Regions from separate parts of the Aliikangiella maris genome, predicted to be linked through region 1. Evidence: predicted binding sites of a transcription regulator. Region 1 holds the regulator's gene; each other region holds the start of a gene.
The links. The regulator PhoB, encoded in region 1, activates phosphate uptake and scavenging genes when phosphate is short. The targets are predictions, from matches to a motif close to TGTCATANNNNTGTCANA.
Positions count from the first base shown of each region.

Region 1 (7,552 bases):
GGTTTAGGACGATGCCGTGCAGTTGCCCAAGCTGGAGGCCAGTTTTATATTCCCGAAAATGGCTTCAATTTAAGCGAAATTACCCGCATGTTAGCTACAGATGAAATAAATGCGATATCTGCAGTGCCGAGTTTATGGCGAATTTTATTGTCTCAAGATGAGCAGATTAAACCTTTCGCACACAAAGTACGCTGGATTGAAATTGGTAGCCAATGGATGAGTGCTGAAGAAAAGTTGCGAATGAAACAACTTTTTACTAATGCCTGTATTGTCCAGCATTATGGTTTAACCGAAGCATCTCGTTCAACTTTATTGAATATTTCCGAAGTCGCTGACGAAAAATTGGGCTCTGTTGGCAAAGCTGTCGGTAATGTTGAAGTCAAGATTAATCAAGATGCGAATATTTGCCTTCGCGGTGATCATTTGGCATTAGGACAAATGCAAGATGGTCATTTAGTTCCGTTGGTTGATAATAATGGCTGGTTGGCCACTAATGATACAGGACATTTTGAAGAGGACTTTCTATATTTTGATGGTCGTTCTGATGATTTGATCAACTGTAGTGGAGTTAAGGTTTCTCCGGAACTGATAGAACAAGCGGTAAATAAAGTCATTGATGGCAGACCCGTGACGATTGTCGGAATTAAGGATGAGCAACGCGGTGAAGGCTTTCTTGTTGTGAAATCTCAGCAAGAGCAGTCTGATGAATCGTTGATTGCAGCAGTTCATGACACTTTATTGTCGCAGGGGATCAACGCGCGCGCTTCAATTAAGGTGCAATTTTTAGCCGAATTACCAAAAACTGAAACTGGCAAAATCAAGCGTAAGGTTATCGCCCAGTCGTACACTCCAAAGCGGGTCAAGCGCAAATCTTCGTTGACGAGTGTGATGAATATTTATCAAGATCTCTTTTCTGGTCAGTCGGTCACTCACGACAGTACGTTCAAATCGTTGGGCGGAGATTCGCTGAATTTTGTTCAGGCTTCGGTATTGCTGGAGAAGTATTTGGGGGTTTTGCCGCAACATTGGGAATTATTAACTGTCGCAGAATTGGAAAAAGCCAAAACTCAAAAGAGTGGATTTTGGACTTCACTAGAAATGAGTATCTTTTTGCGAGCATTGGCCATTATCAGTGTTGTACTAGTTCATGCAGGAGTTGAAATATTAAGTGGGCCTACTTTCTTACTCATTTTCTTAGTCGGCTTTAATATGGCTCGTTTTCGATTGGAAGATTTTAAAGAACAGGGAGCATGGTTATCTTTTGCCAGATATGCATCAAGTTTGCTGGTCCCTTATTATTTATTGACGCTGGTATATTTTGCTTGGAATCGTGCTGTCGAGCTGGATGTGCTCTTGCTGTATGCGAATTTAATCAGTGCAAAAATTACTGTCATATTCCCTTTTTGGTTTGTTCAAATATTGGCACAGTGCTTCATCATTATTGGTATTTTATTTAGTTTTAAAAGTATCAGGCAGTTAATGCGAGAAAATGCCTGGTTCTATTCTTATTTATTGCTAGTGGGCTTTATTGGAATTCGAACGGTTTATCCGTTTGTCTGGGAAACTGCGCATTTAAACGATTTAGTGCCTATTCGGTTTATTGCCCATATTTGGCTGGGTTGGTGTATTTATCTGGCTGATTCCACTGCTAAGCGCATATTAATGGCGGTAACCGGAACCGTTTTTGCTTTTATTGATACCTACGTTTTAACTTTGGCAATGGGTAATGATTTAGAGTTTAAAGCAAAAGCGCTTTGGATTGTTTTGGGGTCAGTGACTTTACCTTTTGTCCGCTCAATTATGATTCCTCGTGTCTTTAAAGCCTTATTAAATATGATTGCTGAAGCAACGTTTTATATTTTTATCTTTAACGGCATTTTGATCTATATGTTTATTCATATCTTTAAAGTTGATTCAATTGTGCTGGCATTCTTCGCTGGGATGGTTGGCTCGATGGTCAGTTGGTGGATATTGGAAAAACTACGCTTACCGGTTTTAATCTGGCGAAGTATTTTTGGACGTAAACAGGCTAAAAATCATTAGATGTTGTGTTCAAATAGTTGGTAGAGAGCTGTGTGAAGGGCGTGATGTGTCCTTTTCAGTATGAGTATGTAGAGCCAAAAAAACGCTAGTTTTTGGCTTAGTTTAACTGACTCTAACCAGTTTTTAAAAGCAAGATGCTACTTGGTTTGACTTTATCTGCGAGTGTTATTTGAGTCTTAATTTGCGACTTTAAATTGCTGGTGGCTGAAAATTGTTTTGTTGAAGTTTTTTAATGAGGTGCTGCTGGTGTAGTAGGTGATTTAATTTTGTGATACCAGTTAATGGCACTTCTAAAAAATTTGGCCCCGTTAAAATACAACTTGCTCATTGGATTTAACGCAAAAGTATAAGTCTCAACCACTTTAGTACTAGGTTTCCAAGGGGCTAACCACCCTGGTCCAGTGACAAAGCTGATTTTAGTTACTTTTCCTTCGAGTTGTGCATTTTCCATGGCTTTGTAAATGAGTACATGACCAGGAGAAAGGTTTGAAAATTCTTGACGATAGCAAACTTTCGCCAAAGAAATTGTTCCCCCATTAATAAAGCAAAAATGTGCGGCCAGTAGTTGGCCGTCCAGATGATAACAATTGAGTTGAATATTCTTCTTACTATTGTTAAATAGTGAATGATAAAAACCGATTAAATCTTTATTTAGACTAATTGCTGAACACGAACCTTGTTTACCTTTCCAGCCTGACGCTTCTAAATCGAGGAATTCTTTTATTTGTTCAGGCGTAATATCTTCACCTTTGATAAAGGAGTATTTTACATCACCAATATTTTCAGCTTTGCGAATGAGTCGATTAACATTTTTTAAATGTCTTTTAGGTAATATTTCGATTAAAGGTGTTTGTTGAAATTCAATAAACTTTGACTCAGATGTTTGCCAGTGAAAAGTGTCAATCGCATTTTGGTTAATCAAAAGCTGACTTAAGCTGCTATCTTGGCGAAGTTTTGGCAGACTAAATAGACAAATTGCAGGAGTCTGTGACTTCAGCATTGTTATTGCTTGCAATATTAAGGTACTTTTATTATCAACAAACAAAGCGTCATTAAGATCGACATGAGGATGTGACAAGGTGCCTATTTGATAGACCCCCAATCCTACCGAGCGCTTTTCCCAAGGGAGTATGCCTATCAGGTTCTCACCCTCATAGATTAAAACTAAAAAAGGGGTTATGTCTGGGTGCTTTAGATGTTTAAAATAAGCCCGATAAAAATAAAAATCATTATAAAATTTAATTTGTGTTTCTTGCTTGAAATTTAACCAAAATGCTTTGACTTCTGCAAATTTTTTACGGTCCGTGATGATTTTCAACTGTAGACTTTTTGAATAATCCATAATGATCTTATTTTTACCGCTTAAATTTTCCAACTTTTGTTATATTAATTAGCATAGATCGGTCAGAATCGTTGAAGTAATTTAATTTATTTGCCTAAGTTACTGTAGTATATAGTAATATCTATATTAAAAGAAGACGATAAATTGAAATGCCTACATTATTTTTAAGGCCATTTCTATAAAGCAGTTCTCATCTTCAATATAATATTCAGTGATCCCCTAATAATACACGGGTCAACACCCGAATCAAATATTAGTTAAAGCTAATTAAAATAAAATGAATTTTGTAAAGATTATGAGAATAATTGGCCTTGATGTGTCACAAACTGTGTCATAAATAGACTATTTTCGCTTGTCATATAGTTATTTCAAGGTTCGTCAAATATGACATTTTTTTAACAACCCACTGTATTTAATATGAATTGTCATAATTTTGTCATGATTAGCAGGAAAAATAGCGCCTAGTGATTTAAACGTGACCGTATTGTTAAATTTACATGCCAAGCCTGCTTGATGACAGAATTTAATAATTGGTTTAACTCTTATTACAGACTCATTACTAACGAGTGGATAAATAAATGCCAAAGCAAATCTTATTAGTCGAAGATGAACAACCCATCAGAGAGATGTTGCGCTATGCACTAGAACGTGACGGTTATGTCATTCAAGAGGCTGATAATGCCGCGGCTGCTCGAGAAATTCTGGCTAGAAATCGTCCAGATTTATTAATTGTAGATTGGATGATGCCTGGCGAAAGCGGTATCGATTTCATTAAACGGCTACGCAAAGATGAAATATTAGCCGATTTGCCAGTTATCATGTTGACCGCTAGAGTAGAAGAAATGGATAAAGTCAAAGGGCTTGATTGTGGTGCTGATGACTACTTGACTAAGCCTGTTGGTATCAAAGAATTAATGGCAAGAATCAAAGCTCTGTTGCGCCGTACTTCACAAGCCAATGAAGATGACATGATTATTTCAGAGGGGCTGGAGTTGAATCTGGCTACCAATCAGCTCTCAATTGATAATGTGGATGTACATATTGGTCATACCGAATTTTCTTTATTACAGTTTTTTATCGAACACAAGAATCGAGTATACTCTCGCGCCCAGCTATTGGATTTTGTCTGGGGGCAAGCGGTTTATATCGAAGAGAGAACAGTGGATGTTCATGTGCTACGATTAAGAAAAATTCTTAAGCCGTTTGGTAAAGATTCGCTCATCAAAACGGTGCGCGGTATGGGATATATGTTTACTCAAAAGAAACCAGCTTAAGCAGTGGGAATTAGCTCAATGAGCAACGCGTGGACTATCGAAATTTCTCGTATATTCGTCTTGGCGGTTATAGCGATATTATTCGGTCTGATTTCCGGTTATTGGGGATTGGCAATTTTTTTAAGCAGTCTGGTTTATGTAACCTGGATGCTAGTACAGATACGAGCGCTAGAACGGTGGATAAGGCTGGGCGCAAAAAATCAGTTTGCACTGGATACCAGTGGTATATGGCAGCTTATCGTACAGCACATTGTCTATGCACAGCGTAAAAACAAAGAGCGCAAGCGGCGTTTAAGTTATATGGCAAGACGCTTTGAAGCAACTATTGCAGCATTGCCTGAAGCCACGGTTGTAATAAACTCTCACCGCGAAATCGAACTGACTAATCAGGCTTCGGAAGAAATATTAGGTATCGAAAAACGGCGTGATTTAGGGCAGCGTATCGACAACTTGATTCGCGATCCAAAATTACAGGAATTAATTGAGTCTGAAGAGTCGCCAGCCAGACTGGAAATGGAGTCCCCCATTGATCAACGTAAAACCTTATCGGTGACTTGTGTTGACTTTGGCGAAGAGCAAAAGTTGATTACCGCCAGAGACATTAGCCAGCGAATCGCTGTGCATAAATTGCGTAAAGCCTTTATTGCGAATGCCTCACATGAACTTCGCACACCATTAACGGTGATTACTGGTTATCTTGAGTTGCTTGAAAGTGAGCCAGATATGTCAGATATGGTGCGTAAGCAAATCGGCAATGCCAGCCGTCAGGCGTCTCGAATGCAGAAAATTCTTGATGATTTGCTGACTTTATCTAAGCTCGAAGAGAAGGGCTACGATCGTGAGTCTGGGGTGATGATTGATATGCCCGGATTAATTCAGAAATTGGTCACCGATTTTAAAAAGACCAAGGCAAAAGGTACCCATCAAATTGAAGTAGACATCGATCCGACGCTGCAAATTAAAGCGGTAGAAAGTGAACTGTATAGTTTATGCCAAAACCTGTTGAGTAATGCTGTTAAGTATTCTCCCGAAGGCTCAACTATTACTGTTCGCTGGCAACGCAAAGAAGATGGCTATACCTATTTTAGTGTTACGGATAACGGCGAAGGCGTGGCGCCTGAACATATTTCTCGATTAACTGAGCGTTTTTATCGAGTCAATGTCAATCGTTCGCGCCAGATAGGTGGTACGGGCTTAGGGCTATCAATTGTAAAGCACATTTTGGAAAACTATGGTGGATTTTTAGATATCCAAAGTGAATTAGGTAAAGGTTCGACATTCACCGCTTATTTTCCAAAATATCGAACTATCGAATATGAAAAACTCGCCAGTTAATCAACTGGCGATGTTGTATTAGTCGTTTGAATCTATTGCCGTGCTTTTTCTTCCGTTAACTCTTTTATTTAGACAGTCATAATAGTTTGTATTGGTAAGGATATTTGGCAAAACAATGATGAGACTAATGTTGCTGCGTACCCTGGATTACCTGTTTTGCATATCCCAAAAAATTTAGTTCATTTTACTATTTGAAATCAGACCCACTAATGGTAGGCTCACCAAGTCAAAGATTCATGCATTTGCCCTCATTCCGCCGACTTCCGAGTGATTGTATTTTCAAAGTCACTTGTGAAGTGTAGCCTTGGTAATCGGGATTTAATGCGGTTTTATAGTATAAATCGATGCTTTAAAACTTTAAATTGATGAGTCTGTTGTATCGAAAGTTTAATTAAAAGTGCTCTAATAACAATAAATTAGTGCTATTGTGGAGAATAAAATGCAGTCAAATCTAGCTCAACTCAATAATAAAGACCATAAAAATACCAAGTTGAAGGTCAATCAAAACTTCAATCATTTGGCTAATCACCATATTGCGCCAGTGATTATGCATGAAATTCCAAATGCGGCTTCTGATTTACCGGTTGTTTTTGTTAAAAACTCAGAAAATGACGATTTTTTATGTGTAGCATTACTGGGATTGAAAGAAGGTGAAAACCTTTTAGTTAAAGAGGGCGTTTGGCAAGGACCATTTATTCCTGCCGGCTATACGCATTATCCTTTAGCACTAGTGCCTCATCCAGAAGATCAAAATAAGTATTCGATTACGATTGTTACAGATAGCGAAGCTGTGAGTGAATCGGAAGGTGAAGCGCTGTATGATGAGGAAGGTAAAGAAACCGAATATTTATCCAAGCGCCGTCGTACGCTGGAAAATTATTATCAGTGTGCAGTGTTGACTCGCAATTTCATTAAGATGTTACAAGATCTGGAGTTGCTTGAAGAGCAAGGTTTCTCGTTTGAAGTTGGTGAAGATAAGCGAAATATTACTGGCGTTTATGTGGTCAACGAGAAAAAACTTAACGAGCTGTCTGATGAACAATTTCTGGATCTACGTCAAAAAGGTTTATTAGCCCCCATTTATGCCCACCTGATTTCACTTAAACAAACTCAGCGTTTAGTTGGTCGAATCGCCACCAAATAAATTACAAATTGTCATAAAGATGCCAAATTTACCCGTTAAATTTGGCATTAAAAGTGACAATAATGTTGTATCTGGTTATTAGATAGTCGGTATAGATGTAATTTTTTAATTACATCATGTTCATTTGTAATATAACCGTCACATTTCATTCATATAATCGTCACAATATCTCAATAACATGATTGCGCTTATTAAATATGTCCATACTATGGGGAAACTAATGAAACTATTACCAATGGCTTTAATCTTAGCGGCAGCTTCAAGTAGTCTGCTTGCTGCTGGACGCGATACAATCAGTGTTGTTGGATCATCAACGGTATATCCTTTTTCAACCGTTGTTGCCGAGCGTTTCGGTAAAAGTACCGAATTCAAAACGCCTAAAATCGAATCAACAGGAACTGGTGGCGGAATGAA
Region 1 covers NZ_JBFDAH010000026.1:37,875-45,426, forward strand. Annotated here, with positions in the region: gene ABVT42_RS18355 (AMP-binding protein) at 1-2,043, shown strand, start outside; gene ABVT42_RS18360 (GNAT family N-acetyltransferase) at 2,273-3,385, opposite strand; gene phoB (phosphate regulon transcriptional regulator PhoB) at 3,964-4,659, shown strand; gene phoR (phosphate regulon sensor histidine kinase PhoR) at 4,678-5,994, shown strand; gene ABVT42_RS18375 (SapC family protein) at 6,434-7,138, shown strand; gene ABVT42_RS18380 (PstS family phosphate ABC transporter substrate-binding protein) at 7,359-7,552, shown strand, end outside.

Region 2 (7,552 bases), on a different contig from region 1:
AGATAAAGGACTTAATTCATAAAAACTATCAGCGTGCCGAACGTCTGTTAAAAGAAAACCGGGACAAACTTGAAATGATGGCAAATGCACTGATGAAGTATGAAACCATCGATTCTAAGCAGATAGATGACATTATGAATGGTAAAGAGCCCAGACCGCCTGAAGGCTGGAATAACGAAGATGATAACAGTAGTCAATCCAAACCAGGAAAAGTCGAAAAATCTGATGAAAAAACTGGAACTATTGGAGGACCTGCTGCACAGCAGTAAATTAAACTAATTAAAATAATTAATAAGCAGGGCATCAAAGATGCCCTTCTTTGGTTTTGGATAAAGAAAAAATGAAATTAGATGCAGAAAGACGAGAATATTTAAAGGGAGATTTGCGGCGTAAAACGCTCAACGATGATCCGATTGAGCAGTTAAAGCGTTGGCTTGATGAAGCAGGGGAAATGGAACAGATTGACCCGACTGCAATGACTCTGGCAACCGTTGATAGTGAAGGGCAGCCTAGCCAACGAGTCGTATTATTAAAGAAACTTGATCAGGATGGTCTGGTCTTTTTTACTAACTTGAATAGCAACAAAGCTCAAGATATTGCTGTTAATAATAAAGTAAGTGCTAACTTTGCATGGTTGCCACTTGAACGGCAGGTAAAAATAAAAGGCGTAGCTAGCCGGATTTCACACAGCGAAACCCTCAGTTACTTTTTAAGTCGACCAAAAAATAGCCAGTTGGCTGCCTGGGCATCTAATCAAAGTCAGCCAATCAGTTCTCGCCAGTTTTTAATGGCAGCGTTTGATAAAATGAAGCAAAAATTTGCAGAAGGTGAAATTCCCTTACCTGATTTTTGGGGAGGATATCGAATTAAGCCCATTGCATTTGAATTCTGGCAAGGTGGTAGCTCGAGATTGCATGATCGCTTTGAATATACGCCTTCAGAGTTTGGCTGGGACATTAAGCGGCTTGCACCATAAGCGATAGTCTATCCTTTATTCTCTTTCAAATAATGTTAATGGGTGACAGTTAGCACACGTTCACCCCATTTTATTGCCAATAAATACTCAAATAGTCTCCCATATTGTGGCACCAATCAGTCAGCTTAGTTATAAGGTGACTGATTAGCAGGCATTGATATTTTAAAAATTACCCAACTTTGACTATCTTCAGTCTATTTACTGAGGATTAACGGCGGTTAATATTTTAAATGTGACGGAAATATGACAAAATCCCGTTGCTTTCAAACTTGAGGTGAGAACAACTTCATCCTTGACCAAATTAGAGAGATAAACTATGAATCCGATTATAGATCTGTTTGCCAGTTCGCCAATGAAACCCATGCAGACTCATATGCTAAAAGTGCAGGAATGCGTTGGAAAATTGCCCGATTTTTTTGAAGCGGTATTTGCGCAAGACTGGGAACAGGTAGATACATTGCAGCAGTTGATTCGAACCCTTGAAAATGAAGCCGATGAACTGAAAAAGGAATTGCGCTTACATTTACCTAAAGGGCTTTTTATGCCCGTCAGTCGAACTGATTTACTCGCATTGCTATCGTCACAAGATAAGATTGCTAATAAAGCCAAGGATATTGCCGGACTAATTACCGGCCGTAAGATGGCCATTCCTGATGCTATTCGCCAGGAGATGAAAGATTATTTAAGTCGAAGTATTGATGCATCATTGCAAGCCAGTAAAGCCATTCAGCAGCTTGATGAACTGCTGGAAACCGGTTTTAAAGGACGAGAAGTTAAAATTGCTGAAGAAATGGTCTTGCAACTGGATGAAATTGAAAATGATGTTGATTTGTTGCAAATTGACATTCGCCGCAAGTTATTTGCCCTGGAAGAAAATCTCCCCGCCGTAAATGTAATCTTTTTATATCAAGTTATTGACTGGATTGGTGATATTGCCGATCGAGCACAACAAGTTGGTGGTCGCCTAGAGCTGTTGCTCGCTCGTTAGTTTTAAGTTTTACCATTATCCATTAAAAAGAGAGAAATCTAATGGAATTTAATTTATTCACTGAATACAACATGATTTTGATTTCCTTGGCGGGAATTTTTGGCCTGTTAATGGCATTTGGGATCGGCGCTAATGATGTTGCTAATGCGATGGGAACATCGGTTGGCTCAAAGGCGCTAACCATTAAGCAAGCGATTATTATTGCAATGATTTTCGAATTTGCTGGCGCATTTTTAGCTGGTGGCGAAGTAACCTCGACAATACGCAAGGGGATTATCGATGCTTCGGCATTAACTGGAACACCTGAATATTTAGTCTTTGGTATGATGGCCTCACTATTGGCGGCAGGTATCTGGTTGGTTGTTGCAACTTATTTTGGCTGGCCCGTATCAACAACTCACTCAATTGTCGGAGCAATTGTTGGTTTTGCTGCTGTGGGTATCGGTATGGAAATCGTTAAGTGGGGGAAGGTTGGTTCAATTGTTGCTAGTTGGGTCGTTTCTCCGCTCTTGTCTGGGACACTAGCTTTTATGTTATTCACCAGTGTACAACGTTTTATTTTAAATACCGATGACCCTTTGAAAAACGCTAAAAAATATGTTCCTGTGTATATGTTTTTGGCGGGTTTTATGATCGCTTTAGTGACTTTATTTAAAGGTTTAAAGCATGTAGGTATAAAGTTTGAAACTGAGATTAGTTTAATTATTGCGATTGGCTTTGGCGTCGTTGTCATGTTGGTTGGAAAATACTTTATTAATCGCCAAAAAATGCCAGAATCTGATGATAAAGATTTCCATTATGCCAATGTTGAAAAAGTGTTTGCTGTATTAATGATTGTGACCGCTTGTGGGATGGCATTTGCACATGGCTCTAATGATGTTGCTAATGCTATTGGTCCATTGGCCGCAGTTGTTAGCGTGGTCGAAAGTAATGGTGTTATCAGTTCTAAATCCGCTTTACCGATTTGGATTTTATTGGTTGGTGGTATCGGTATTGTGAGTGGACTGGCAATTTATGGGCGTCGAGTGATGGCAACCATCGGTAAAAAAATAACTGAGTTAACGCCTAGTCGTGGATTTGCGGCTGAACTGGCTGCTGCTTCAACAGTTGTCATTGCTTCTGGAACTGGACTACCAATTTCTACAACTCACACGCTAGTGGGTGCTGTACTAGGTGTTGGAATGGCAAGAGGAATTGCGGCATTAAACATGGCTGTTTTGAAAAGTATTGTGGTCTCGTGGGTGGTTACTCTGCCTGCTGGGGCAATTTTATCGATGACCTTCTTCTTTATGTTTAAGGCTATTTTTAGTTAAACCGAAAGTAAAAAAAGCGAATGTGGCTTTTGTTCACATTCGCTTGATTTGACTCTATAAGTTCTTTTGATTTATTTAATAATGTTTAACGTGTAGTTACCTGCGCCACGATACGAACTCACTTCAAAATAATAATAACCGCCAGTTACATTTACCGAAATACTTTCGTTAGAACCATATGAAGTTGACGAAGCTGCGATAACCCAGTTATTTTGAGCACTGTCCCATTTCAATAATTTTAAATCAAAATCTGTATTTGATGGACCGTTTAAACTGGCTTTAATCTGGCCGCCATTAAAATTAAAGAAATTACCATCAGGTTGAATGTGGCTGTCACCATTACCTGACAGGTAACCTGAATAAGTTTTACCATTTCTTGCTGGTGGAGTCGTAGTACCTGAACCGTAAATTGCTGCTGTAGCGCGAATATCACCCTGAGAAAGGGAATACCCACTAGCAAGCACATAAGGATTAACGTTTGGATCTTTAGGCCACATTGTAGCTTCACCATTTTTACTAAATGCAGTTACGCCGTAATGCATAATTGAATAATAGTCATAAGCCCCATGATCCTGACCTTCATTTATTGGTGTTTGATAAAAATTATACTCCATGCCAGGCGTAACATTGTTTAAATAAATCGACAAATAGCTGTCTCTATCTTGACGTTGCTGCTCATGGAAAAATCCCAGCGCATGGCCGAGTTCATGAACCGCAGCGCGATAACTACAGTATTCCGACAGGTTGACTATTTGCATGCCGCCTTGGCGACCAATCCAAGAGCTATAGCCAGATCAAAATAAATTGGCATAATTAAGGTGCTCAACAAATAGCTCCTCGATAGAGCAACGGTATTTCCTTCGAATAGATTTAGCTTGAGCCCACTTCTTTTCAATAGGATTTAAATCAGGACTATAGGGCGGAAGAAACTCAATTTCACAACCTTTCTCTTTAATGGCTTTAAGCATGTCATTCTTTTATGGAAAGTGGCATTATCCATCACAATAACTGATTTCTGGGGGACTTTAGGTAGAAGATCTTGAGTCAGCCAAGCAAAAAACACATCTGAATTAACCGTGCAATCAAATAAGCTTAAAGTCAAAAAGCTTGTACCAATGATTGCCCCAATCGCATTCAGTCTACCTTTGGAATGCCAATCATGTTGACCATAACAACGTTTGCCTTTAGGGGCGTAGCCATGAGTGCGAGGCATTGATTGAGCGAAACCACTTTCATCTAAATATACGATGGTACGTTCATCTTTTTCATACTGGGTTATTCGAGCTAGAAATGACTTTCTTTTCTCTTCATCGGCTTTAGGATGAAACAGTGTTTTTTTTAAAGCTAATTTTCAGTCTTTTCAAAGCATAGTGAATCGCAGGCTGAGTAACACCTAGACGTAATGCTCGCTCCCACTGGTAATCATCGGGAAATAACTCAAGATCATTAAGTAGTATTTCCGTATCAACTTTGGTGGCTGGTTTCTTGCGAGTAGTACAAGGTTCTATTTTGTTAACCCAGCGAAATAAGGTACGAATACCAATACTAAAATGTTCACTGGTTTGTTCAAAAGTGAGCCCGTGCTTTTCTTTATAGGCCAATATTCGTTGGCGAAAATCTAAACTGTATCCCATATAAAATATTATGCCATATTATGTTTATTTGGCAATATCATTTGCGCCTTCTTTTAGTGACCAAACAAAAATATCATCAAAAAATGATTTATCAAACTTTCCTTTTGCATGACGAATAAATTTTTGATGTTTAAAGTCATACTGGTCGAGTCCTGATGAAGTAATAACCCAAAGTCGATCTTTGCTATCAATCAGCAATTTACTGATGTAGTTATGTGAAACTGAAGCGTTGTCATGAGCGTCGTTACGAAATATTTTAAAATGATTGCCATCGAATTGATTAAGCCCATTTTGTGTACCTACCCATATAAAGCCTTGTGCATCTTTAACAATGGCATTTACGGCCAACTGTGATAAACCTTGTTTGGTACCATAAGTAATAAAGTGGTTAAGTGCGAACGAAGTAGGGGGAAGTAAATAGAATAGAGCAGTAAAAGAAAAAGTAACAGCTTAGTTTTAGTGGTATTGGCTAACATTGCTTTCACATTGGAAAAGTACAGTTTTTTTTAATGGATTAATGTTTGCATACACCCTAAGCATTGGAATTGCTAACAACTATCATGAGTTATGGATTAATTATAAGACGGATTTTATCGATTGTAAAAGTGACTATTACGGTTGATTAGTGATTTAGTTTGGATAAGGGCGTATTGTCGTATGGTTAAAGACTAAGCTGAGTTGGCATCTGGTGTAAATTACTCAGGACTGAATAAAAATCCGATACTGAAACAATATCGGATTTTTATAAAACTGGCTAATTAACAACTCATTTTAATCTCAAATCTAAAATTAAAGAATGAAACGTGTTAAATCTTCATCTTGAGAAAGCTCTCCCAATTGTTCATTGACATAGTTTTCATCAATGAGTAACGGTTCTGCCGAGTCTGAAGCGGTAAAAGATATTTCTTCCAATAGTTTTTCCATGACGGTATATAATCTTCTAGCACCGATATTTTCGGTTGTTTCATTAACTTGCCAAGCGACTTCTGCAATCATTTGAATGGCATCATCAGTAAAAGAAATTTCTCGCTCTTCAGTTTTCATCAGCGCAGTGTATTGTTTCGTTAATGCTGCATCGGGCTCGGTTAATATGCGTTTAAAGTCATCAGCCGTTAGTGATTCCAATTCAACCCGGATAGGTAGTCGACCTTGAAGTTCAGGGATTAAATCTGATGGTTTGGCTAAATGAAATGCGCCCGAAGCAATAAATAATATATGGTCAGTTTTAATCATGCCATATTTGGTGGACACGGTGCAGCCTTCAACTAATGGCAATAGGTCTCTTTGTACTCCTTCACGGGAAACTTCACCACCTGATGTGCGATCACTTTTTGCAACTTTATCTATCTCATCGAGAAAGACTATACCGTTATTTTCAACTGATTCAACTGCTTGATTCTTTAAGTCATCTTGATTAATCAGTTTTTCGGATTCTTCTTCGACTAATAGTTTTTGTGCATTTTTAATTTTAATTTTGCGCTTTTTTTTGCGTGATGGCGCAGAATTTTGAAACATATCTTGCAGCTGACTAGTCATTTCTTCCATGCCTGGTGGAGCCATTATCTCGATGCCTACACTCGGACCGGCCATATCAATTTCAATTTCCTGCTCATCGATACTTCCTTCGCGTAGCTTTTTTCTAAATAACTGTCGGGCTGCAGAATCATCTGATTGATTTGATTCTTCGTTAAATCCTCGAGGTGGCGGGAGCAGTGCATCGAGGATTCTTTCTTCAGCCGCTTCTTCAGCGCGTATTTTGACACGATCATATTCTTGCTCGCGCAGCATTTTATAAGCGGCATCAACTAAATCGCGAATGATTGAGTCGACATCTCTTCCAACGTAACCAACTTCGGTAAATTTAGTTGCTTCTATTTTAATAAATGGCGCATTTGCCAGTTTGGCTAAACGTCGCGCTATTTCTGTTTTACCAACGCCGGTTGGTCCAATCATTAAAATATTTTTTGGGGTTATCTCGTTTTTTAGGCTTTCTTCAACCTGCATTCGCCGCCAGCGATTTCTAAGCGCAATTGCAACTGATTTTTTGGCGGAATTTTGGCCGATAATGTGCTTATCGAGTTCGTGTACAATTTCGCGAGGAGTCATTTGAGACATAAGTTAATTTTCCAAAAATTTAATTGCAATCGAGTTCTTCAATGGTGTGATTTTGGTTGGTGTAAACGCAAATATCACCTGCGATTTTCAGTCCGGTTTCAACAATTTCTCGGGCACTTAAATCGGTTTTATCTAGCAAAGCTCTTGCTGCTGATTGCGCAAATGGTCCGCCTGAACCAATTGCCATTAAACTGTCTTCGGGTTCTATAACATCACCATTTCCGGTGATGATGAGTGAGTGCTGTTTGTCGGCAACCACAAGTAGCGCTTCGAGACGACGTAGCATTTTATCAGTTCGCCAGTCTTTTGCCATTTCAACTGCTGCTCGCATCAGCTTACCTTGATGTTTTTCCAGCTTGGCTTCAAATCGTTCAAATAGGGTAAATGCATCGGCTGTGCCGCCTGCAAAACCGGCGATAACCTTTCCTTGATATAAGGTGCGAACTTTGCGTGCATTGCCTTTCATTATGGTGTTACCAAGTGAAACTTGCCCATCGCCTCCAATGACAACTTTGCCATTACGTCG
Region 2 covers NZ_JBFDAH010000023.1:8,355-15,906, reverse strand. Annotated here, with positions in the region: gene ftsH (ATP-dependent zinc metalloprotease FtsH) at 1-269, shown strand, start outside; gene pdxH (pyridoxamine 5'-phosphate oxidase) at 341-976, shown strand; gene ABVT42_RS17170 (TIGR00153 family protein) at 1,293-1,964, shown strand; gene ABVT42_RS17165 (inorganic phosphate transporter) at 2,006-3,277, shown strand; partial or broken gene ABVT42_RS17160 (M12 family metallopeptidase) at 3,349-4,056, opposite strand; partial or broken gene ABVT42_RS17155 (IS630 family transposase) at 4,072-4,526, opposite strand; gene ABVT42_RS17150 (IS630 transposase-related protein) at 4,594-4,911, opposite strand; gene ABVT42_RS17145 (ligand-binding sensor domain-containing protein) at 4,936-5,292, opposite strand; gene hslU (ATP-dependent protease ATPase subunit HslU) at 5,701-7,026, opposite strand; gene hslV (ATP-dependent protease subunit HslV) at 7,046-7,552, opposite strand, start outside.
Region 2: the regulator PhoB is predicted to act here: its motif matches at 1,208-1,225, upstream of ABVT42_RS17170 (TIGR00153 family protein).

Region 3 (7,552 bases), on a different contig from region 1:
AATGGCGGAGTTGGTGGTTCAGGTACTACGGATCCGAATGATCCAGACTGCAAGTTAGCCGATACACCGACTGATGATCCTAAAATTAGTATGTATACCTTCACCAATAATGTCGAGGAAAACTATTATGAAGGCTGGATCAGAATACGTGGAACTTCTGTATCAGCAGATTATCAGTTGAAGCTTTGCGCGCCAACCTACGGTAATGTTCGAATAGGTGACCGTAGTGAATCTTTTGATTCTGACCCCAATCTGTTTGGTAAAGAGTTTGAATATAGTTATAAACACTGGGGAGCACGTGATACTAACACGGATACTATTAAAGCAATTGCTACAGCAACAGACGGAAGTAAGGCAGTATTTTCTTTCGACTTAACATTAAACAATCCAACAGTTGAACATCCAGTTCAACCGTCTTGTGATAATTTAAATCTTGATGCTGACTTTGATGGGATCCCTGACTGTGCAGAAGAACCCGGTAAAACCTTCTATACCATGCCTTTGTATAACTGGGGAGCTAGAAAAAATCAGCTTGACTTGTTTATTGAAGTTGACTGGATGGATAAGCACCCGCTCAAAGATTATGACGGTAACTATGTCTATGATGACAATGGTAATCAAATCATTGACCATGGTACTGAGCCTAAGCGTAAAGTTCTTGATAGAGTAAAAGAAGTCTTTGCGGCGAGGAATATTCATATTCATTTTGATATTGGTGATAAGTTCGACCAAGCACCAGGACTTGATCCAAGTGACTATGACTTAGGTGGAGGACAAGCCATTCCATTTATGGAATATATCCATTTAGCTCGTTGGACAGATTACTACAATGGTAAAGAAATAAAGGTTCCAGGTATGGATGAAGATGTCATGCCTAAGTATTTCTTTAATAATAAGGAACGTGAACATATTTTCTACTATGTGTTATTTGCCAACTCTCAAGGCGGAGCAAACCGAGGCTCTTCAGGTCAAGCGCCAGATCTATTTGATCGCTATATGTACCTGTCAATGGGAGGCACCGGCTGGGGCTTTACCGACGATACGCCTGAAAACGAAAATATGATGATCAATGCTCATGCTTCAACCATGGTACATGAACTAGGTCATATATTTGGTTTAAGCCATGATGGATTCCCAGATGATAGAGCGCGTAACTTTAAATTGAACTACCCAAGTGCAATGAACTATTTATTCCAATTGCAAGGTGGCCCAACAGATAAGTTTGCTGATATTGACTTTGACACTATGGTCAGAGAGCGTTATTACTTATGGCGTAACCCTAAATTAGATTATGCCTGTACAGATCGGTTGAATGAAACTCATCCTGACAATAATACCTGGGGCAATTTAGTTCATGGTTTAAGATCAGATCCCGCTGACTTCCATATTGGTTTCTCTGATGGTTTACAACCTAAAATTGACGAAACGGAAATCTCTGAAGGTTTATTATCAGCAGGGTTAGATCTCAATTGCGATGGAAACATTGATAATAATGTTGGCCCGCTTGATGTCAACCATGATGGACAAGTTGACTTTTTGTGGGATTACGATGATTGGGGCTATCTAACATTCTTTTATCACTACTATAACTATGATGTGAAAAACGAATATGATACTTACAATGAGTTTTTATTAGAACCTAACTATCATGTGCGTTGGGCTCATTCCCCAACAGATGTTAAGTACCCTAACTTAAAAACCATTACAGGACTTGAAAAAGCACAAACTAAGAAAAATCATCTATTGCTGACGTCTAAAGACAAGACTAAAGACAATGATAAATATCTAAGTTTAAAAGAACTTCAAGCTAAAAGTGATGAGCTGATTGGTGTTAAGGAAATAATATTACCGCAAAGTGCACGCGATGCTTTACACAAAGCTATGGACGAATCGCGTCGCAAAGCGCTTAATCAAGAAGGTTCAGAAAATAAAAAATAAACTTAAGTAAGTGTTAATATATTATTAAGTGCAATAATCAAGACTTGACAGCTGCCCGTTTTTTAGTGGTGGCTGTCAGTTTATATTTGAGCAAGATTTTTGAGTTCAAATATGCTTTCCATCCTTTAATATTTTGAACAGATTTACTCGCAATATATTTTCCTTTAATAAACTCGTTTATTGTCATAGTTATTCTAAAGATAAAAAATAAATGCTTTTTATACGTAAACGACCAGCGAATTACACGCTTGACTATAGATATAGCTATAAAGTCAAACTGCGTCTTTTTTGACATCTTTTTGCCATATTTAACTTCTAATATTAGACATTAAATTTTGCTTGTTTTTTTTCAAGTTGTTACATCAATGGAGATAAAAAATGAATCAAAGAGTGGCATTGGTTACAGGTGGAACTGGCGGTATTGGAACCGCAATATCTCGCCGATTAACACAGGAAGGTTATCGTGTTGTTGCTGGATATTTTAATCGTGGAAATCATGAAAAAGCACAGTTGTGGCAATTACAGCAGCGCGAAGCGGGATTTTTAATTGACATCAGTTATGCGGATTTAAAAGATCCCGAATCATGCTTGGCGTGCTATTTAAATATTCGCGAAACAATTGGACCTGTTGATATACTGGTGAATAATGCTGGTATTACCCAGGATTCAAGTTTCAAAAAAATGACATTTGACCAATGGCAAACGGTCATGGATACCAACCTTACCAGCGTATTTACGATGACACAACGCGTGGTACAAGACATGGTTGAAAGAAGCTTTGGACGGATTATTAATATATCCTCAGTGAATGGGTTGCGTGGTCGATTTGGTCAAACCAATTATGCAGCAGCTAAAGCGGGAATGCATGGGTTTTCTAAATCATTAGCATTTGAAGTTGCGCGCAAAGGAGTTACTGTCAATACAATTTCTCCGGGCTATATTGCAACGGATATGATTATGTCAGTTCCCGAAGAAGTGCGTAACAAAATTTTAGCAGAAATACCAATGGGGCGTTTTGGTGAAGCAGAAGAGGTTGCCGCCGCCGTTGCATTTTTAGTATCGAATGATGCGGCTTATATTACCGGTGCTAATTTGTCGATTAATGGCGGACAGCATACCTATTAAAATATTTGGGAATAAGAACCAGACAAAAAATAAAACAGTTTAATGGACTAAATGACTCAAGGCTACGAAACATTGAATCAAGTTATTTAATAATTGTTGCGTAGCCTAAAATCTGAAAAAATAAAATGTTAGTTAAATTTAAAAAAGTCTATTGAATCACAAATTACAAATCACAAATTACATTAAACTTAAACGCTGTTTAACATAAGAGCCAGGCGCATCTTCAATCACCGTGTTGGGGCCTTGTTCTGGGATTCGTGCAGCTACCTGTTGATTATTACGTTCTTGCATCCACTTAGCCCAATCTAACCACCAGGAACCTTCAACTTTTTTTGCATTTTTTACCCACTCTTTAGGCGCCATATTCAGTGAATCAATTTGGTTTAGCCAATGACCGTATTTGTTTTTTTCTGGAGAATTAATAATGCCAGCAATATGACCCGACTCACCCAATACAAAACGGACATCGCCACCGTGATGACGTGCACCTAAATAGCAAGACTCCCATTTGGCAATATGATCGAGTTTGGTTGAAATAAAATAGGATGGCGTGTTTATTTTACTCAAATCCAATCCTTTTCCCTGAATGACCACTTCGCCTGGGTGAACTAATGCGTTTTCAAAATAAAGTTTACGTAATACAAACTGATGGAGTCTGGCTGGAATATTGGTACTGTCTGAGCTCCAATACAGCAAATCAAACGGTGAGGGTTTTTCGCCTTTTAAATAGTTATTAACAAAGTAATTCCAATACAACTCATTTTCTCGCAGCAAATTAAAACTAACAGCCATTGCCCGTCCGTCAAAAACTCCGCGAGCTAACATGGTTTTTTCGATGGCGTTTAAAATGGACTCGTTAATAAAGATGCCAATCTCACCTTTATAAGTAAAGTCGAGTAGCGTAGCCAAGTAAGTTGTTGACTGAATACGGTTATCACCTGATTGTTGCAAATATGCGGTTGCTGCGCCAAGCAATGTTCCTCCCAGACAGTAACCAATACAGTGAATTTTAGATTGCTCAGTTATTTTTTCAATTTGGTTCAGCGCTTCGATTATGGCTTCTTGAATATAGTCGTCGAAACCAACATCTTTGTATGACTCATCAGGATTTACCCAAGAAATCATAAAAGTATCATAGCCTTGGTTAACTAACCAACGGGCAAAAGAATTTTTTTCACGTAAATCTAACACATAGTATTTATTGATCCACGGGGGAACAATTAGCATGGGTTGTTGATAAACTTTTTCTCCGACGGGTGAGTAATGTATCAGTTGAATCAATCGATTTTGAAAAATTACTTTACCCTGGGTCGCAGCCAGGTTCTCACCAATTTTAAATGCGGAGTTATCAGTAATGCTGATATTTAGCGTATCAATACTCTGTTTAATGTCGTTTTGTAGTTGGTCTAGCCCACTCAGCAAATTTGCACCACCAGTTTGTAGTGTTTTTATCAGTGCTTCAGGGTTAGTTAATAAAAAATTAGACGGCGATATTGCGCTAATCCATTGTCGGGCAAAAAATAGCAATTTTTCTTTGGTGATATCGTCAATTTCTTGCAGACTGTTAATAAAGTCAATATAAAAAGCGGAATTAATCAAATATGACTGCTTAATATAATCGAACAGTGGATTTTCAGTCCATTGCTCAGTTGCAAATCTTTTATCACCGGGTTCTGGTTGAGCAACTGGCAAAGGCTCGGGGTTAATTCCAGTCAGTTTTAAATAAATATTCTGTGATAATTGGCTGTGTTTTTCCCAAAGTGCGGCTTGTTGTTTTAACACTTGCTCGGGCTGTTCAAGTGGGGCTTTTAATATTGGCTGAATTGCGTTTAGGTAATCTTCACAAATTGCCTGCATTGGACCCTCGCCCAAAATTGGCGATGATTTAGCGTTTTCAATAACCAGATTCGTCCACTGGTTGGCTAGCTGATAAAATGAATTCATCCATTCCATATTGCTCTCAAAGGCGTTGGTAACCTTTTCATCATGATTATTCACGGTGTCCATTTGACGATCTCTTTATTTTTGATAGGTTAGTCATTATTAATATATTCAATTATCAACAACCAAACCCAATACTTAAATCATTAGGATTAAAGTATTGGGGGTAGTCTTGCTGACTCGCTTTACGTTTGAAATTTAAATAACAAACAGCAATAGCAAATAATAATTTATAGCGTTATTGTTAAACGCCTGTTAATTATTATGCGGTAGCGGTAGTTTTTGATTTTGCTTTATCACTTTTTTTATCTGTTTGCGCTTGATTAATATTGTCCTTTAATAACTCTTCAATTTCAGATTTAAACTGAAGCCCTATGTCAGTGAGGCGGCGCGCATCATCAATAATGCGCTGGTTGATTGATGTCATAAATTCCATTTCATTCTTGGCAAAGTCCTGTAATGTGTTGGCATCTTCGATTTCTGCTGCTGATTTTAATTGTTGGATGCCAAGTTGAGAATAAGTTTTAATAGACTCAACCTGAAACTCAGTTAACTTTTCAAGTTGTGAAGCAAAAGTCTGGTTCATTTGTTTTAATGGTTGAAAAAACGCTTTGGTTTGCTCAGAAAAAGATTCAAAAAGCTTATCGTTCATTGTTGTTTGCTCCCTTAGAAGTTTAATTCAATTGTTAATGTATAACATTTTTAGATTAGTGCTTGAATATGACACTTGTATGATAGTTGTGCTGGTTTGACTTGATTTGAATCATGTTTTTAGACGCTTAACTTGAATTGTCATTTTGTCTTCATAAATTTTCTGCTTTAAAGATAAATTACTATTTGGTTATCTCGTTTTTGATTTTTTGTTTTTTTATTTGAGATGTGTTTTGATTTCGTTTTTTCTCCTTTTAGTTGTTTGTTTTTTTGTTGACTGATGAGTGATGTTTTTGTGAAAAGACTAATGTGGCTGAAAGGCTTTGTTGCTGTGCTGGTGTAATCAAAATGTCATCTGTGCACGCTGTAATTTTAATAATTAATGCTTTCAATAGTAAGCTGCTTTAGCCGTAAAGTGTTTTAAGTGTTGGCTGGTTAGTTAATTTTAGCGTTTTTTTAATGCTTTATTTTAAAGATTTTTAATAATATTTTTTGAGAAAACATGACTTTAGGAATGCTGAATATGAATGAGCAAGGTCTATCGAGTTTGAAGGGCAAAAAAGGACTGATTGTGGGTATTGCAAATCAACATTCTATTGCCTGGGGATGCGCCAAAGTTTTGCATGCAGCTGGTGCAGATATTGCCGTAACCTATTTAAATCAAAAAGCCGAACCATATGTACGACCTTTGGCCGAAACCATTCATGCACCAATCATTGCCCCATTAGATATGTCTGACGATTCACAACTTAATGATTTGTTTGGTGTGATAACGCAACAGTGGGGTACACTTGACTTTGTTATTCACGCCATTGCGTTTGCCCCTTTAGCAGACCTACATGGGCGTGTAACAGATTCGTCTCGAGATGGATTTTTAAAAGCAATGGATATTTCCTGTCATTCTTTTATTCGAGTAGCACATATGGCTGAGCCTTTAATGGCAAAGCAAGGTGGCAGCTTATTGACGCTGAGTTATTACGGCGCAGAAAAAGTAGTTGAGCACTATGGCATTATGGGGTTGTGTAAAGCGGCATTAGAATCGAGTGTTAAATATCTTGCGGCTGAACTTGGAGATAAAAAAATTCGCGTCAATGCGTTATCTCCTGGCCCTATTGCTACACGCGCAGCGAGTGGTATTGAAGCATTTGAGCATTTGATTTCTCATGCCATTGAGAAGGCGCCAGAACATAGTGCAATCAATATCGAACAAGTAGGTCACTTTGCCCGTTTTCTGGTAAGTGATGAATCGCAACTGGTTACCGGTGGGACTTATTTTATTGATGCCGGTTTAAACATCATGGCGGCTTAAAATGACAGATTTAATTGAAAATATTACCTTCGATGAAATAAAAATAAATGATTCGGCAGCAGTTGAACATACACTAACAAATCGTGATATCCAATTGTTTGCGCTAGTGTCGGGTGATGTCAATCCGGCACATCTTGATGAAAGTTTTGCTCGTAATGAAATGTTTCACAAAATTATAGCGCATGGTATGTGGGGCGGATCTCTAATTTCAACAGTGCTTGGCACTCAATTACCTGGTCCCGGTACTATTTATTTAAGTCAGACATTTAAATTTATTAAACCGGTCGCTATTGGTGATACGGTAACTGCAAAAGTTACCGTGATTGAAAAAAATGAAGAGAAAAAACGTCTCACACTTGAGTGCACCTGTTTGAATCAATTAGGTGAAAAAGTGATTATTGGTGAAGCCCAAGTTATTGCACCAACTGCTAAAATAAAGCGTAAGCGAGTAAAACTACCAATCATTGAATTTAAGGATGAAGACAAACATGACGATCATTGCATTTTGCAATTAACCAAAGATCAAACTCTGCAACCGTTAAAAATTGGTGTGGTGCATCCTGCTGATGGTTTGAGTTTGATAGGGGT
Region 3 covers NZ_JBFDAH010000020.1:72,726-80,277, forward strand. Annotated here, with positions in the region: gene ABVT42_RS16290 (PKD domain-containing protein) at 1-1,938, shown strand, start outside; gene phbB (acetoacetyl-CoA reductase) at 2,317-3,063, shown strand; gene phaC (class I poly(R)-hydroxyalkanoic acid synthase) at 3,241-5,070, opposite strand; gene ABVT42_RS16305 (phasin family protein) at 5,267-5,656, opposite strand; gene fabI (enoyl-ACP reductase FabI) at 6,179-6,964, shown strand; gene ABVT42_RS16315 (bifunctional enoyl-CoA hydratase/phosphate acetyltransferase) at 6,966-7,552, shown strand, end outside.
Region 3: the regulator PhoB is predicted to act here: its motif matches at 2,228-2,245, upstream of phbB (acetoacetyl-CoA reductase).

Region 4 (7,552 bases), on a different contig from region 1:
TTAGTATTTTTACGGCCTTCAATGTTGGCAAAAATAAATAATTCATCTTGAATAATAGGACCACCAATTGAAACATTGTAAGCCAGTCGACTATTGTAATCATCCGAATCATAAACACTAAAAGCACCATTAATTGAGCCTTTATCAACCACATCTTTTCGATCCGCTCGCAGGCTATCGGGGGTATAATAAACGGCAGCGCTAACTTCCCACTCATTACTACCACTTTTGGTAACAATATTAGTGACACCACCAAGTGACCGACCAAACTCGGCACCATAGCCGCCAGACTTTACCTGGGTTTGTGAAATGGCATCAAACGGTAAATTGGCATAATTAAGAAAAGTACGAATATTGGTGACATCAAACCCATCAATATAATAACCATTCTCAGCAACTGAAGCGCCACCAAATGAAGGTAAATTTCCAAAGTCATCATCCCCCTGTACAGTGCCAGGCGTCAGCATTGCCACATCAACCAGATTTCTGGCGACTGGCAGCAGGCTGATTTGTTCATCGGTAAATACCATTGTAGATTCAGAAGAAGACATATCAATTGAAGACACCCGAGTCCCCACAACTCGCACAACATTTTCTTGGCTATCCATAAAGTCAACCGCTGATCCAGTACCAATTTTAACAATAATTTCGCGGGTTTTACCGTCGCTTGTGGTAACTACATAGCGACCAGGCGGCACATCTTTAAAATTAAATCGACCATCTTTGCCAACAACAACCGTTCTTTTCGCACCGGTTGCTTTGCTTTTGTAAGTAATGCTGATTCCTGTTTCTGCCTCCCCATAGATGGATCCGGTATTATTACTCGATGCTTGCACGCCTAATGGTACAGCCAGCAATGTCGAAACCGCCATTGCCGCAAGCGTTAGTTTAAACTTTTGTTTGAATTGTTTTTTATTCATGTGATGCCCCAGTTTTTGTTTTGTTGTTTTAAATTATTTTTTATGTAGTTATTTTTTGGCGTACAACAACCAAAAACGGTCAAATGGTTACCGCCAGTTCTTATTAGTTCTCATCAATTTTTATTGAATTTTTATTGAATTATTATTGAACGACAGAAGCTATCTTAATTTTTGGCAAAAAACAATAACTCAGTATCAAATATCTTGAAATTAGATATTTCAGAATAAAATTACCATTGAATCCAAGGAAGTGTTCGTTAATAAGGAGTTTAGCGTTTTTGCATTGCAAAAACATTTATCTCAAAATAAAATTCTAAGCGGCTATAGCAAGTTTTCCAGTAGATGGAAAATGAGAATAGTAAAAAGGTGATAGTCATTGATAAAGCCAGATAGACCAAAACTTAATCTATCTGAACTTTATTAGCGATGAATTAAAAGTGAGGTATTCCCTCAAATTGCTGCTACTTCGCTAGCCAATTGTGGCAACGAGTAATGGCAACGGCCCGAAATTATCGACCCATTGAGGCAAACTGGCTTAAAGAAACCGGGCGATGATATCCATTAACCTCATTTGAAAACTCTTTAATTTCATTGACGGTGTCCATAATTGCTCTGGCTTTTTCCAACACAACACGACCTTCATCGGTTATGCCAACCAAGCTCTTACCGTTGCGGCAAAATATTTCCATCCCCAGTTCTTCTTCCAGTAAACGAAGCTGCTTACTGACCCCTGGTTGGGAAGTATATAACCGCTGAGAAGCTAAGGTAATGTTCAGGTCACTCTCAGATATGGCTAAAATAAATCTAAGCTGTTGAAGTTTCATCGCTAAATTATCTCCTGTTAAGTTACAACAAATTGGGGTATTGCTTTATGCCATTTTATTCAAATGGCATAAATTTATTTACTTACTGACAGCGTCGGCATGAACACCAGCAACTGCTCTGCCTGAAGGATCAGAGTTATTGGCAAAACTGGCATCCCAAGCTAATGCTTCTTTAGTGCTACATGCAATAGACTTTCCACCTGGCACAGTGGCCGCTGCACTATTTGATTTAAATTTACTTTCAAACAGTTTGCGATAGAGTAAGCCTTCTTTGGTATCAGGTGTATTGATTGGATAATCAATTTCTGCACGTTGCATTTCAATATCTGAAATCTGTGCTTCAGCATAATCTTTTAATGAATCTATCCAACTGTAACCTACGCCATCAGAAAACTGCTCTTTTTGACGCCATAAGATTTCTTCTGGTAAATAACCTTCAAAAGCTTCACGCAGAATTCGTTTCTCTATCTTGCCGTTACCACACATTTTAGCTTCGGGGTTAATCGACATTGCAGCGTCAAGAAACTTCCGATCTAAAAATGGGACTCGAGCTTCAACGCCCCAAGCGGACATTGCTTTATTGGCACGCAGACAGTCAAACTGATGTAAGCGCTCCAGTTTACGTACAGTTTCTTCATGAAATTCACGTGCATCAGGCGCTTTATGGAAATACAAATAACCACCAAAAATTTCATCAGCACCTTCGCCTGACAGCACCATTTTAATTCCCATTGATTTAATTTTTCGAGCCATTAAAAACATCGGGGTAGATGCACGAATGGTTGTTACATCGTAAGTTTCTAAATGGTAAACAACATCTGCCAGCGCATCGATACCTTGCTGAACGGTAAAATGAATTTCATGATGAATGGTACCAATCATATCAGCAACTTTTTGTGCTGCGGCTAAATCGGGAGAACCTTTTAAACCAACCGCGAAGGAGTGTAGTTGAGGCCACCATGCCGGGCTCTTCTGATCATCTTCAATTCGTTTAGCCGCAAAACGTTGAGCCACTGACGATATAATTGATGAGTCCAGACCACCAGAAAGTAAAACCCCGTAAGGTACGTCTGACATCATGTGCTTTTTCACTGAAGCTTCAAGCGCTTCGCGAACCATTTCGGGTGATGCAGGTTTGTTGACCACTGCTTCGTAGCTTTTCCATTCTGGCTTATAATAAGGCTTGATTTCGCCTTGAGCACTATCTAAATAGTGTCCTGGTGGAAATAAATAGACTTCGCGGCATACATCACTTAGCGCTTTCATCTCTGAAGCGACATAAAGTTGACGCAGTTCGTCGTAACCATAATAAAGTGGAATAATACCAATTGGATCACGGGCAACCAAATAGCGATTGTTCACCTGATCAAACAAAATAAAAGCAAACATCCCTTCCAGTTGATTCAGTCTTTTTTCTATTTGAACTGCCGAAACCTGATTGCTTGCGGTTAAATCCTGGGCATACAGCCCCAAAATGACTTCACAATCAGATTTGGTTTGAAATTGATATTGACTGACTTCGTCAATCGCTAACTGGCGGTGATTGTAGATTTCACCATTAACTAACAAGGCTAAATTTCCATTATTATTCAGCAGTGGCTGCTCGCCACTCTCAATATCAACGATTGCTAATCGCTCATGGACCAAAACCGCGGTATCGGTCTCCCACACCCCAGACCAGTCAGGTCCGCGATGGCGTTGTTTTTGAGACTGTTCAATCGCCAAACTACGTAGCGCTTTAACATCTCCTTGAATGTCCAATATACCAAAAATGGAACACATGGAATTTCACCTTTTGCCAGCTTAATTATTGTTGATAAAAATAGTTTGAGTGATTAGTCAAGTCTGACTTTCAAACCGATATTTTACAATCATTAAACAAATCGACCAAAAAGTGAATACCTATCAATAAAAACAAGTTTTTTAGTGAATATTTTTTAATTTTTACCTATTATATTGATAATTCGTTAAAATATACCAAAAAATTCTATGCAAAACTTTCAGATCGATAATTTGGACAAAATGATTCTTAACGCACTTTTAGACGATGCGCGCATCCCTTACGCAGAACTCGGTAAGCGATTTAAGGTGAGCCCAGCCACTATTCACGTGCGTATCGAGAAAATGCGGTCAGCGGGCATCATTGTCGGTACTCGACTAGCGATAGAGCCTAAAAGGCTTGGCTACGATGTCAGTTGCTATGTTGGGATTACCTTAAATAATGCGGGCGACTACCCTGAAGTTGTCAAACGTCTCGAAGCCTTTGACGAAGTTGTTGAGGCTTACTATACAACAGGGAAATTCAGTATTTTTATAAAAGTCATCTGTCACTCCATTGACGAATTGCAATGGGTATTAATCGGCAAAATTCAGTCGATAGAAAAAATACGCGATACCGAAACCTTTATGTCGCTACAAAACCCGATTCAGCGAACAATTAAAATCTGATTACTCAGCGACATACTCAGCCAAGACATCGCCTACCTGTGTGTTGTCCATATGGCCACGCAACCGCTCACTACCTGCTCCCAGAGCATAGAGAGCAACATCACCACCGGTATGTCCTTGAGTCGTCCATCCGGTGAAGCTGCGCTGACTAATAATTTTGGCAATCTTTTCTCGAATACTATCCCAATCTTGTAAGTTGACTTTTTTCAGAGACTGCTTTTCTGCTTGACTTAATTCAATCTTCATTGATTGTTCGACTTCGCGGATAATCGCTTTAGAATTCAAGACTTTTGTCGCAATAAAAGCCGGGGTCAGACTAAACTGGCGTAAAAAGTCAACATTCCATTGATAGTGCTTGCCACTGGTTTTGGCGCCAATTGATAATCCACCCGTTTCATGGTCTGCAGTAATAACCATTAATGTATCTTTACTGGCTTTTGTATAGTCAATGGCTACTTGAGCTGCACGCTCAAAATCCTGCATTTCTGAAATGACCCCTAACACATCATTGGCATGTGCAGCCCAATCAATCTGACTACCTTCAACAATTAAAACAAATCCATTTGGTTTTAAAACAGTCAGTTTATCTAGTGCCGCTTTAGTCATATCAGCCAGAGAAGGTTGGTTAATGGTTCTATCCCAATATTTATCTAATCCTTTATTGGCAAACACACCTATCAATCGCTGCCCTGTGGCATTTTGCAATTGTTCTTTCCGGTTAACAATTTCAAATCCAAGTTGGGAAAACTCCTCGAGTATATTTCGATCATGCCGTTGAAAGAAGGTTAATCCGCCACCTAGTGCGATATCCACTAACGGCATTTGTTCATATCGATTATCAATCAATTGATCAGCAATAGCATTTTCTTTCTCTCGATCGTCAATATGAGCATAAAACGCCGCAGGTGTTGCGTGAGTTAACTGAGAAGTGACTACTAGGCCTGTTGCCTTACCTGCGATACGCGCTTTTTCAAATAGATTGCGCAGTGGTTTAGCGTTTAAATCAACAGAAATTGCACCGTTATAAGATTTTTGAGCACTTGCATAAGCCGTTGCCGAAGCGGCTGAGTCGGTAATATTTTCTTTGCTGTCAGCAGCATTGGTATTGACGCTCCCCACCAGATAAGGATCAAACACTAATGGCTCTTCAAGGGGTGTTGCTGGATTGTCCTGAAACATTCGTAACGCTTTAATGTGTGCTGGCCCCATTCCATCGCCAATGAATAAAATAATATTTTTGGGTTTTGAATGTGATTTATTGGATGACGTCAATGTCGATTGTGCATTAGCACATGCCCAAGTAACTAATATTAACACTATCCCTAATAATTTTTTACTAACTCGATTTATCATGTGTGACACCAAACTGAAACTGTCTAATAATTAAACAAGAAAAGCGACATATTACTATGTCTCTTGAAAGGTTATTTTACATTCTATGCGGCTTTATACCATAACCAGTTATAATCACAATCGAAACGCCACTGCATATAATTTTCATTGATAAAATGTTACCTGATAGCTTGCACTTTATTAAACCAGTAAGAATTGCGTTAAGCTTTTCAGACTCACATACATTCTTTGTCATGATAATTTTTGGCTAAGGATTGATATTATATTTTGTATTCATCAGCACCTTTTTATCGCATAATACGTTATTTACTCCAGCAGCAGAGACAATAGTCAATAGATTTTAATTTCAGGGTGATTGATGCAGACAAAAATCAAAAGTGTCATTATTCTGGGCGGATATGGAAATTTTGGTAAGCGTATCGCACAGCATCTTATTCAAATTAATGAGCTAACCATTTTTATTGCAGGCAGAAGTCTTTCCAAAGCACAGAATCTGTGCCAGCAATTACAACAGTCAAAGCAATGTCACTCAGTACAGCCATTACAAATTGATATCGATGACACTAATTTTTCTAATATCATCCGCACAGTTTCACCCGATCTTTTAATTCACACAAGCGGTCCATTTCAAGGCCAAGACTATCGAGTTGCACAAGCCTGCATTGCTTATCATTGTCATTACATTGACTTGGCAGATGATCGCCATTTTGTATCTCACTTTGCACAACTCAATGCGCAACTCAATCAGCAACTTAATGCTAAGCCATTAACACTTATCAGTGGCGCCAGTTCGGTACCCGGCCTTTCGTCATGTGTAATTTCCACTTATCTTCATGAGTTTGACCAGTTAGATTCAATCGAAATTGCCATTGCTCCGGGAAATCAAGCAGAAAGAGGATTAGCAACACTCGAAGCCATTTTATGTAATACAGGAAAACCACTCAAAATTTTTATCAATGGTCAATGGCAAACGCAGTTTGGCTGGATGTCGTCACAGAAAAAATTTTTTGGTTCAATCGTTGGGCACAGATGGCTGGCAAATGTTGATGTACCAGATTTACAGCTTTTTCCAGCTTATTATCGGGGCGTACAAACTGTCACCTTTCAAGCGGGGCTTGAATTAACTTTATTACATCATGTTATGGTATTGATGGCTTGGTTAACCAAAAAACAGATTATTAAAAATTGGAAAAATAAGGCGCATTACCTATTAAAAATTAGTCAATGGTTTAATTTTTTCGGTAGTGATATTGGCGGTATGTCAGTGAGATTAGTCGGAAAAAAGAAAAACAAAAGATTTCAATTAGAATGGTTACTAACGGCTCCCAACGGTATTGGCCCTTATATTCCCACAATTCCAGCCATCATTGTTGCCGAAAAATTAATCCAAGGTCAAGCGCTGGAAACAGGCGCACAGGCTTGCATTAATTTATTTTCAATAGCTGAATTTAATGAAATCGCGAATCCGATGGGAATAACAACTCAATTAGTTTGCAGTTAGTATTTTGATTAAGATGGAGAATTAAAATAATCATCAACAAGGAAAAATAATGGAACATTATTATTTATTAAAATTGATTCATATTATCGCTGCCGTTGTCACTATGGGTACGGGAGCAGGTATCGCATTTTTTATGTTGATGGCCGTGCGAACACAAGATAAGAAAATCATTCGACACACCAGTCGTATAGTCATATTGGCTGATTGGATCTTTACTGCACCCGCGGTTGTTATTCAACTATTCACAGGACTTTTACTCAGTGAATTGTTACAAATAAGCTGGCAATCAGCCTGGTTTATTACCTGCATCAGTTTATTTCTTTTTGTTGGCTGCTGCTGGATACCTGTTATTCTAATTCAATATCAACTGCACAAGCTCAGTTGCCTGCATGATTTCCGCGGCGATCAGTCGTCGTTTAAACAATTATTTAAGTACTGGATTTTTTTAGGTGTTCCTGCATTTATCGCAATGATCATTTTATTTTATCTAATGATTTTTAAGCCGT
Region 4 covers NZ_JBFDAH010000006.1:243,236-250,787, forward strand. Annotated here, with positions in the region: gene ABVT42_RS07825 (TonB-dependent receptor) at 1-920, opposite strand, end outside; gene ABVT42_RS22425 (LysR family transcriptional regulator) at 1,430-1,744, opposite strand; gene asnB (asparagine synthase B) at 1,823-3,526, opposite strand; gene asnC (transcriptional regulator AsnC) at 3,734-4,192, shown strand; gene ABVT42_RS07845 (alkaline phosphatase) at 4,193-5,545, opposite strand; gene ABVT42_RS07850 (saccharopine dehydrogenase family protein) at 5,904-7,046, shown strand; gene ABVT42_RS07855 (DUF2269 family protein) at 7,096-7,552, shown strand, end outside.
Region 4: the regulator PhoB is predicted to act here: its motif matches at 5,547-5,564, upstream of ABVT42_RS07845 (alkaline phosphatase).